Regions from separate parts of the Pseudomonas sp. P1_C12 genome, predicted to be linked through region 2. Evidence: predicted binding sites of a transcription regulator. Region 2 holds the regulator's gene; the other holds the start of a gene.
The links. Region 2 encodes FliA, which starts transcription of late flagellar genes. Its sites were predicted from a motif close to CTAAAGTTTNNNNNNNNNNNGCCGNTAA; they were not measured.
Positions count from the first base shown of each region.

Region 1: a site for FliA is predicted at 2,023-2,050, ahead of flgM (flagellar biosynthesis anti-sigma factor FlgM). Genes of this name have one in related genera too.

Region 1 covers NZ_JBFUAE010000017.1:91,917-96,155, reverse strand. Annotated here, with positions in the region: gene AC1D19_RS24715 (MFS transporter) at 1-158, shown strand, start outside; gene AC1D19_RS24710 (flagellar brake protein) at 305-1,051, opposite strand; gene AC1D19_RS24705 (flagella synthesis protein FlgN) at 1,144-1,611, opposite strand; gene flgM (flagellar biosynthesis anti-sigma factor FlgM) at 1,660-1,986, opposite strand; gene flgA (flagellar basal body P-ring formation chaperone FlgA) at 2,154-2,912, opposite strand; gene AC1D19_RS24690 (chemotaxis protein CheV) at 2,996-3,928, shown strand; gene cheR (protein-glutamate O-methyltransferase CheR) at 3,974-4,239, shown strand, end outside.
Region 2 covers NZ_JBFUAE010000002.1:325,696-329,934, reverse strand. Annotated here, with positions in the region: gene flhF (flagellar biosynthesis protein FlhF) at 1-983, shown strand, start outside; gene fleN (flagellar synthesis regulator FleN) at 1,100-1,930, shown strand; gene fliA (RNA polymerase sigma factor FliA) at 1,927-2,667, shown strand; gene AC1D19_RS04500 (chemotaxis response regulator CheY) at 2,836-3,207, shown strand; gene AC1D19_RS04495 (protein phosphatase CheZ) at 3,229-4,017, shown strand; gene AC1D19_RS04490 (chemotaxis protein CheA) at 4,071-4,239, shown strand, end outside.

The DNA of each region.
Region 1 (4,239 bases), on a different contig from region 2:
ATGAGCAGGTGGTGCAGGATCAGATGCAAAATCCGGTGAGTACCGGGTCAGAGCCTGAATCAGAACCTGAGGCTGATGTAACCGAGGATGAAACCGATCAGCCACCGCAAGACCCTGATACAGGGCGAGACCCGAACTTCAGCGAGGCCAGGCCTTAAATCAGGGCATAAAAAAACGGGCAGTCACCGCAAGGGACTGCCCGTTTTTGTAGGAGCTGGCTTGCCAGCGAAGACGTCCGTTGTATCGATGCAAGGTTAAAGGACGCCTTCGCCGGCAAGCCGGCTCCTACAGGGGCCGTGCTACATCAGAGATCGTCTTTGTCGAAGCGACGCGCTTCGCGTTGCAACTGGTAGACGAAGCGTTCGACCTGACGCTGCACCAGCCCGCTCATGTTATGGAAGCGAACGCCGGCGAAGGTGGTGGAGATTTTTTCTTCGAAGTGCAGATAACGCAACTCGACCGGCGCGGTCATCTTGCCAAAGGGCAGTTCGGCGCTGAAGCGGTCGTAAACCTGACCCAGTTGCAGGCTGCCAGTGATGTCACCATCGAAACGCAGTTTGCAGCCGGTAGCGGAAATATCCAGCAGCTTGCCGCTGATGGAGGCCTTGAGCTTTTCGCCGTCGAGGTTGACGTTGACCAGTTGTGCCAGCTTCAGTGCCGCACGGAACGCATTACGGCGCTGGTGGTACACCACTTCATCGGGCAGGGTGCCACGATAGCAGCGGCTGCCACCGGATTCGTCGATGTTCAATTGGCCGTTGCTTTCCCAGGCTATGCGTACGCCTTCGTGAAAGCCTTCGACCCTGAACGGCTCGCCCGCCAGCAGGTAGCGCTCGCCGTCACGGGGAATCATTTCGTCCAGGGCAATCATATTGCTGTCACGGTCCAGGTCCACCAGGTAGCTCTGGAAGCGCTGGCTGCGCTCGTGGAACGTAATGATCAGCGGGTCATGGCTTTCGAGCAGCTGGCGCAGGTTGCTGGAGATTTCCAAGGGCGTGGAGAGCACCTTGGGTGGCTGCGGAGCATCATCCACGGATAAGGCATTGGACACGGTTAATCAATCTCCAGACAAAATTTGACTACGGCAGGCTAGCAGTTTGCCAGTATGTTGCGCGTCTTGATAGAGCGGGGGCATTGACCGGTTCATGCCTGACTGAGCGGGCGCGGCTTGGCAAGCTTGGAGAATGTTCCGCTGGCATCGTAAAGCGCCGGGGTTTCACCGCCGGTGAGGATTTTCAGCTGGGTGGCCGTAGCGGCCTGCTGAGTGAGGATCGACTGGCCGTTGTTGGCGTTGATGGCCTGACACTGGGCCAGGAGATCGGTCAGCACGTCACTTTGCGCCAGCAACTGCTCGCCAATGCTCGACTGGCTGGCCAGTTGCTCCAGACCGCCACGGTTGGTCGGCAGGTTGAGGCTGGCGAGGACTTCACTGCGCTTGCGGCCATGCTGTTCGAGCAAAACGACCAATGCCTGTTTCTGCGCCAGGATGTCCTCGAGCAATGGCATGTCGCGGCCATGCAATGCGAGGGATTCGGTCTGCAGCAGTTCCAGCAGGTGTTGCGCTGGAGCAAAGTCGTCGGTGATCAGTTGCAGTAAATGAGTGTCGTGCATGGCTGGCCTTGGGTTTTAAGCGTCCAAAAGCCTGGCGCTGGCGGTGGCCTAGCGCTGGGCTTCGAAGTTGAGCAGTTTGTTGGCTACACGGTTGCTGTCGACTTTATAGCTGCCATCGGCAATCGCTGCTTTCAACTCGGCCACGCGGGCGTTGTCGACGGCGGGTTGATCGCGCAGCTTGTCAGTGACCTTCTGCAACTGTTGAGCCTCATCGCTGAGATGTACCGATTCCCCGCTTTTGACGGTACCGGCCTGTTCGGCCGCGGACTCCAGCGGCAAGGATTTGCCGGCTTCGGCGCTTTCCTTGCTGGCGCTGGTACGTGTACTGCCCGTAAGGGACGAGGAGCTGTTCAAACGGCTGAAATCGATGACCATGATAAAAAACCTCTGGGAATTTGGACGCTTGCCATGGTTTCGGCCATTCCCTGGAAAACTTTAGGCCCATTTATCAATGAACCTTGCGCGCGCCAGCGCTTACCGTGCCTGGAACACAGTCTAGGGAACAGCCGCGGCAAGTGCCACATTCCGATGAACTGAGCGCCTTACATGGACACTTCCACCTGCCCCGGCGCCATGACCTGCGCCTTGATGACCCTTTGGGAATTGAGGTTCTTCACCCGAATCTGTTCGCTCAGGCTGCCGTTTGACAGGGCTTCGCCCGGCATGCGCACGCTGAGTGTGCCGCTGCGGGCGGTAATCACCACCTGATCACCCTTGCGGATGACCTCGGCCTGTTCGATATGCACCAGGGTAATCACCTGGTCGGCGACCATTGGTCGGGTCAGTCGCTGCCCGATCGCCTGATCGAGAGAGGTCAGGTAGCCCTGGCTGATGAGGCTGATATCGCGCTCGCGCAGGACCACATCCCCAGGTTCGACAATGGCTGCGCGGCGCAGTGGCCGGGCGCTGGTCACGACATCGCGAAACAGGCGGACTTGAGCGGGTACGAAGACTGTCCAGGGGGAAGCGCCCTCGCAGCGGACCTTGACCGTAACCCGTCCCAACGGCTTGGGACTCTCAAGGGTTGCTGTCAATTCCTTGTCGCACATGGGCATGTGCATACGCGGATCGAGCGGGTTGACCTGGATCTCGTAGCGACCTTCCGTTTGTCTGGTAGCCAGATAGTCTTCTACGGTGAATTCAAGAAAGCCCTGAGTGACGCCGATAAGCATGTCAGGCAAGGTAACCGCGTCAGCAAGGGCAGGGCTGCCAGCGTTGAACAGGCAAACAGCCGCCAGCACGCCGAGCAATTTTCGGCAGGGTGTGGTCAGGCGTCGGAAAAATGTCGGTTCTGTGTTCATAACGATTAAAAAAGCAAGCGCCGTGCCGTTTAGTGATGAAGGCGCGTCGCAACAACACTTGGCGTTGGTGTAGGAGTCTGGGCATGGCTGGTGTAATGGATTCGGTAAACCAGCGCACGCAACTGGTGGGGCAGAATCGCCTTGAGCTGTTGTTGTTCCGTCTCGACGGCCAGCAGCTGTACGGGATCAACGTGTTCAAGGTTCGGGAGGTGCTGCAATGCCCCAAACTGACGCTGATGCCCAAGTCCAGTCCTGTCGTGTGCGGCGTGGCGAACATCCGGGGGGCGACCATTCCGATCCTTGATCTGGCAATGGCGACTGGCTCCGGTGCGTTGAAGGACAAGAACAATCCGTTCGTGATCATCACAGAGTACAACACCAAGACCCAGGGTTTCCTGGTTCGCTCGGTGGAACGCATCGTCAACATGAACTGGGAGGAGATCCATCCGCCGCCCAAGGGCACCGGGCGCGATCACTACCTGACGGCGGTGACGCGAGTCGACAATCAGTTGGTCGAAATCATCGACGTCGAGAAGGTGCTGGCGGAAGTGGCACCGACGCCGGAAGCGATTTCCGTGGGTGTGGTGGATGTCGAAACCCGGCACAAGGCGCTTTCGTTGCGAGTGCTGACGGTCGATGACTCGTCGGTGGCGCGCAAGCAGGTCACGCGTTGCCTGCAAACGGTCGGCGTCGAAGTGGTGGCGTTGAACGATGGTCGGCAAGCGCTGGATTACCTGCGCAAACTGGTCGGCGAGGGCAAAAAACCGGAAGAAGAGTTCCTGATGATGATCTCCGACATCGAGATGCCGGAGATGGACGGGTACACCCTGACGGCGGAAATCCGCAACGACCCGCGCATGCAAAAGCTTCATATCATCCTGCATACTTCGTTGTCGGGGGTATTCAATCAGGCGATGGTCAAGAAGGTCGGTGCCGATGACTTCCTGGCCAAGTTCCGTCCTGATGACCTGGCATCCCGGGTAGTCGACCGGATCAAAGCAGCAGATATCAGCTAGGGGTTCGCACCCCAGGCAGTCAACACGATTTAAGAGGCGGCATCATTGTCTACGGGTAATTTGGATTTCGAACAGTTCCGGGTATTCCTGGAAAAAGCCTGTGGCATTTTGCTCGGTGAAAACAAGCAGTACCTGGTCTCCAGCCGTCTCAACAAACTGATGGAACAGCAAGGCATCAAGTCTTTGGGTGAGCTGGTTCAGCGCATGCAGACGCAACCGCGCAGCGGTTTGCGCGAGCAGGTGGTGGATGCCATGACCACCAATGAAACCCTGTGGTTTCGAGACACCTACCCGTTTGAAGTCTTGAAGAA
Region 2 (4,239 bases):
GCCCCGCACCGGCCGCTGCACCAGCCTCCACTGGCGTGGACCCGCGCGCGTTCGACTCGATGCGTTTCGAACTCAACAGCCTGCGCGAACTCATGGAAGTCCAGCTGGGCTCCCTGGCCTGGAATCAGCTGCAGGGCAGCCGTCCGGACCAGGCCAACCTCTGGCGTCGCCTGCAACGCATTGGCCTGTCAGGCCCGCTGTCGCGCGACCTGTTGGCGCTGATCAGCGAAATCGAAGAACCTCGTCAGGCCTGGCGCATGTTGCTGGCGCACCTGGCGCGCATGATCGTTACCCCCGAAGTCGAGCCGCTGGAGGAGGGCGGTGTGATCGCCATGGTCGGCCCTGCCGGCATGGGCAAGACCACCACCCTGGCCAAGCTGGCGGCCCGTTACGTGCTCAAGTACGGCGCGCAGAACATTGCGCTGGTGAGCATGGACAGCTTCCGCATCGGTGCCCAGGAGCAGCTCAAGACCCTGGGGCGCATTCTCAATGTGTCGGTGACCCACGTCGATCCGGGCCAGTCCCTGGTGCAGGCGCTGGAACCCTTGCTGCGCAAGCGCGTGGTGCTGATCGATACCGCCGGCCTGCAGGCCAGCGATCCGGCCCTGCGCATGCAACTCGAAAGCCTGGCCGGTCGCGGCATTCGCTCAAAAAATTATCTGGTCCTGGCAACCACCAGCCAGAAACAGGTTCTAACCGCCGCCTATCATAGTTACAAGCGTTGCGGGCTCGCGGGCTGCATCCTGACTAAACTGGATGAAACGGCTAGTCTGGGCGAGGTGTTGAGCCTGGCCGTCAGTCATGAGCTGCCGGTGGCCTACCTGACCGATGGCCCGCGGATTCCGGATGATCTCCATCTGCCGCGCCGTCATCAGTTGGTCAGTCGCGCCGTCAGCGTGCAAATGCAGGAAGAACCCAGCGAAGAAGCCATGGCTGACATGTTCGCTGATATTTACCACAGCCAAACCAAGCAGGTTGGCTAAGGTAGTAATGAACAGTTTTTGTACCTACATCGATGGTCTGCCATGCATTGTTCCGTTTGTGAACGCGCAGCCAGTAATGTGGCCTCCGTCTATGCAAGACAAGGTAAAGAAATAACATGGGCAGCATGCATCCCGTACAGGTGATCGCGGTGACCGGCGGCAAAGGTGGCGTCGGGAAAACTAATGTGTCAGTGAACTTGTCCCTGGCTCTGGCTGAGCTTGGCCGGCGCGTCATGCTGTTGGACGCCGACCTGGGGCTGGCGAACGTCGACGTTCTGCTGGGCCTGACACCCAAACGTACCCTGGCCGACGTGATCGAGGGCCGCTGCGAACTGCGCGATGTACTGCTGCAGGGACCCGGCGGCATCCGTATCGTTCCGGCCGCATCCGGCACTCAGAGCATGGTGCATCTGAGCCCCGCGCAACACGCCGGCCTGATCCAGGCCTTCAGCGATATCGGCGACAACCTCGACGTATTGGTGATCGATACCGCGGCGGGCATTGGTGACTCGGTAGTCAGTTTCGTTCGCGCAGCCCAGGAAGTGCTGCTGGTGGTGTGCGACGAGCCGACCTCGATCACTGACGCCTACGCATTGATCAAATTGCTTAACCGTGACTACGGCATGAACCGCTTCCGCGTCCTGGCCAACATGGCCCAGAGCCCGCAGGAAGGGCGCAACCTGTTCGCCAAGTTGACCAAGGTCACGGATCGCTTCCTCGACGTCGCCCTGCAATACGTCGGCGCTGTGCCTTACGACGAAAGCGTGCGCAAGGCCGTGCAAAAGCAGCGCGCTGTCTACGAGGCGTTCCCGCGTTCCAAGTGCTCGCTGGCATTCAAGGCGATCGCACAGAAGGTCGATACCTGGCCGCTGCCTGCCAACCCGCGCGGGCACCTGGAGTTTTTCGTCGAGCGCCTCGTGCAGCAGACAGCAGGACCGGTTCTATGACAGCAAGCGGTTACAACCTCTACAAAAAATCGGCGCGTGATGCGCAGTACGAGCTGATCGAGCGTTACGCGCCGCTGGTTAAACGCATTGCCTACCACTTGTTGGCGCGCCTGCCGGCCAGTGTCCAGGTCGAAGACCTGATCCAGGCCGGGATGATCGGCCTGCTTGAGGTGTCGACCAAATATGACGCCAGCAAAGGCGCCAGTTTCGAGACGTACGCGGGCATTCGAATCCGCGGCGCCATGCTCGATGAGGTGCGCAAGGGGGACTGGGCGCCACGTTCGGTTCACCGCAATACGCGCATGGTCAGCGACGCCATTCGCTCGATTGAAGCGAAAACCGGCCGTGACGCTAAAGATCACGAAGTTGCGGCCGAACTCCAATTGAGTCTCGACGATTACTACGGGATTTTGAACGACACCCTGGGCAGCCGGCTGTTCAGTTTCGACGATCTGTTGCAGGACGGCGAACACGAAGGTCTGCACGAGGATGGCGCGAGTGCTCATATCGAGCCGTCACGCGATCTGGAAGATGAACGCTTCCAGGCTGCGCTGGCGGAGGCGATTGCCAATTTGCCGGAGCGTGAGCGACTGGTGTTGGCGCTGTACTACGACGAAGAGTTGAACCTCAAGGAAATCGGTGAGGTCCTGGGGGTCAGCGAATCTCGGGTCAGCCAGTTACACAGCCAGTGCGCGGCCCGTTTGCGGGGGCGTTTGGGGGAGTGGCGAGCGCGCTGAAGGCAGTGTGGGGGACACTGCGAACGAGGCCGGTGTGGTGTTGAACTGCGCCGGTCGCGATCTGTTGTGCTCCAGACAGTCATTGAGTGCTTTGCCGGATTGATTGAAATGGCGCGTCCAGGTGCTGGGCGCGTTTAAGACTGCTTGGAGGTCGAATTGGACAAGAACATGAAAATCCTCATCGTTGATGACTTCTCAACGATGCGGCGGATCATCAAGAACCTGCTGCGTGACCTTGGGTTCACCAACACCGTCGAGGCCGACGATGGCACTACCGCCATTCCGGTGCTCAACAGCGGAAGCATCGACTTTCTGGTAACGGACTGGAACATGCCTGGCATGACCGGTATCGATCTGCTGCGCCACGTGCGTGCCGATGAAAAGCTCAAGCACCTGCCGGTGCTGATGGTGACCGCTGAAGCCAAGCGCGAGCAGATCATCGAAGCGGCCCAGGCCGGCGTTAACGGCTATGTGGTCAAACCCTTCACGGCCCAGGCGTTGAAAGAAAAAATCGAGAAGATTTTCGAACGCATCGGTTGATGAGTGCGCCACGGGGGAGCTATGGGCAATAACGAAACTTCATTGGGCGACTTTGAGTCGACCCTGAAAAAACACGCCGTCGAATTGGTCGCGAGCCTTGAAAAAGGCAAGTTCGGCGACGCGGTGCAATTGATCCATGAGCTCAACCAGACCCGTGACCGCGGCCTGTATCAGGAAGTGGGCAAGCTCACTCGCGAACTGCATAGCGCGATCGTCAATTTCCAGATTGACCCGCACATGCCGCAAGCCGAAGAAGTGTCCCAGATCACCGACGCCACTGAGCGTCTGGGCTATGTGGTCAAGCTGACCGAGGCTGCGGCCAACCGCACCATGGACCTGGTGGAAAGTGCCACGCCGCTGGTCAATGGCCTGGCGGATGAAGCCCAGGCCTTGAGCACGGACTGGGGACGCTTCATGCGTCGCGAAGTCGGCGCCGAAGAGTTTCGTGAACTGGCCCGCCGGGTCGACGGCTTCCTGGTGCGCAGCGGCACGTATAATCGCGCGGTGTCGGGCAACCTCAACGACATCCTGCTCGCCCAGGATTACCAGGACCTCACGGGGCAAGTGATCAAGCGAGTGACCCAGCTGGTCACCGAAGTCGAAAGCAACCTGCTCAAGCTCGTGCTGATGGCCAGTCAGGTAGACCGCTTTGCGGGCATCGAACATGACCGTGAAGCGATGCTTGCTGAAAAAGATCCACAAAAACATCTCTCTCAGGGTGAAGGTCCGCAGATTCATGCCGATAAAAGAGAAGACGTTGTGTCCGGTCAGGACGATGTGGACGATTTGCTATCCAGCCTGGGATTCTAAATTTTAGAATTTTAGGTTTTTTGGGTTTTTAGACCTGTAGGAGCACCCCCTTAATGAGCTTCGGCGCCGATGAAGAGATCCTTCAGGATTTCCTGGTTGAGGCCGGCGAGATTCTAGAGCAACTGTCCGAGCAACTGGTCGAGCTGGAAAGCCGTCCGGATGATGCGGATTTGCTCAATGCAATTTTTCGCGGTTTTCACACTGTAAAAGGGGGCGCCGGCT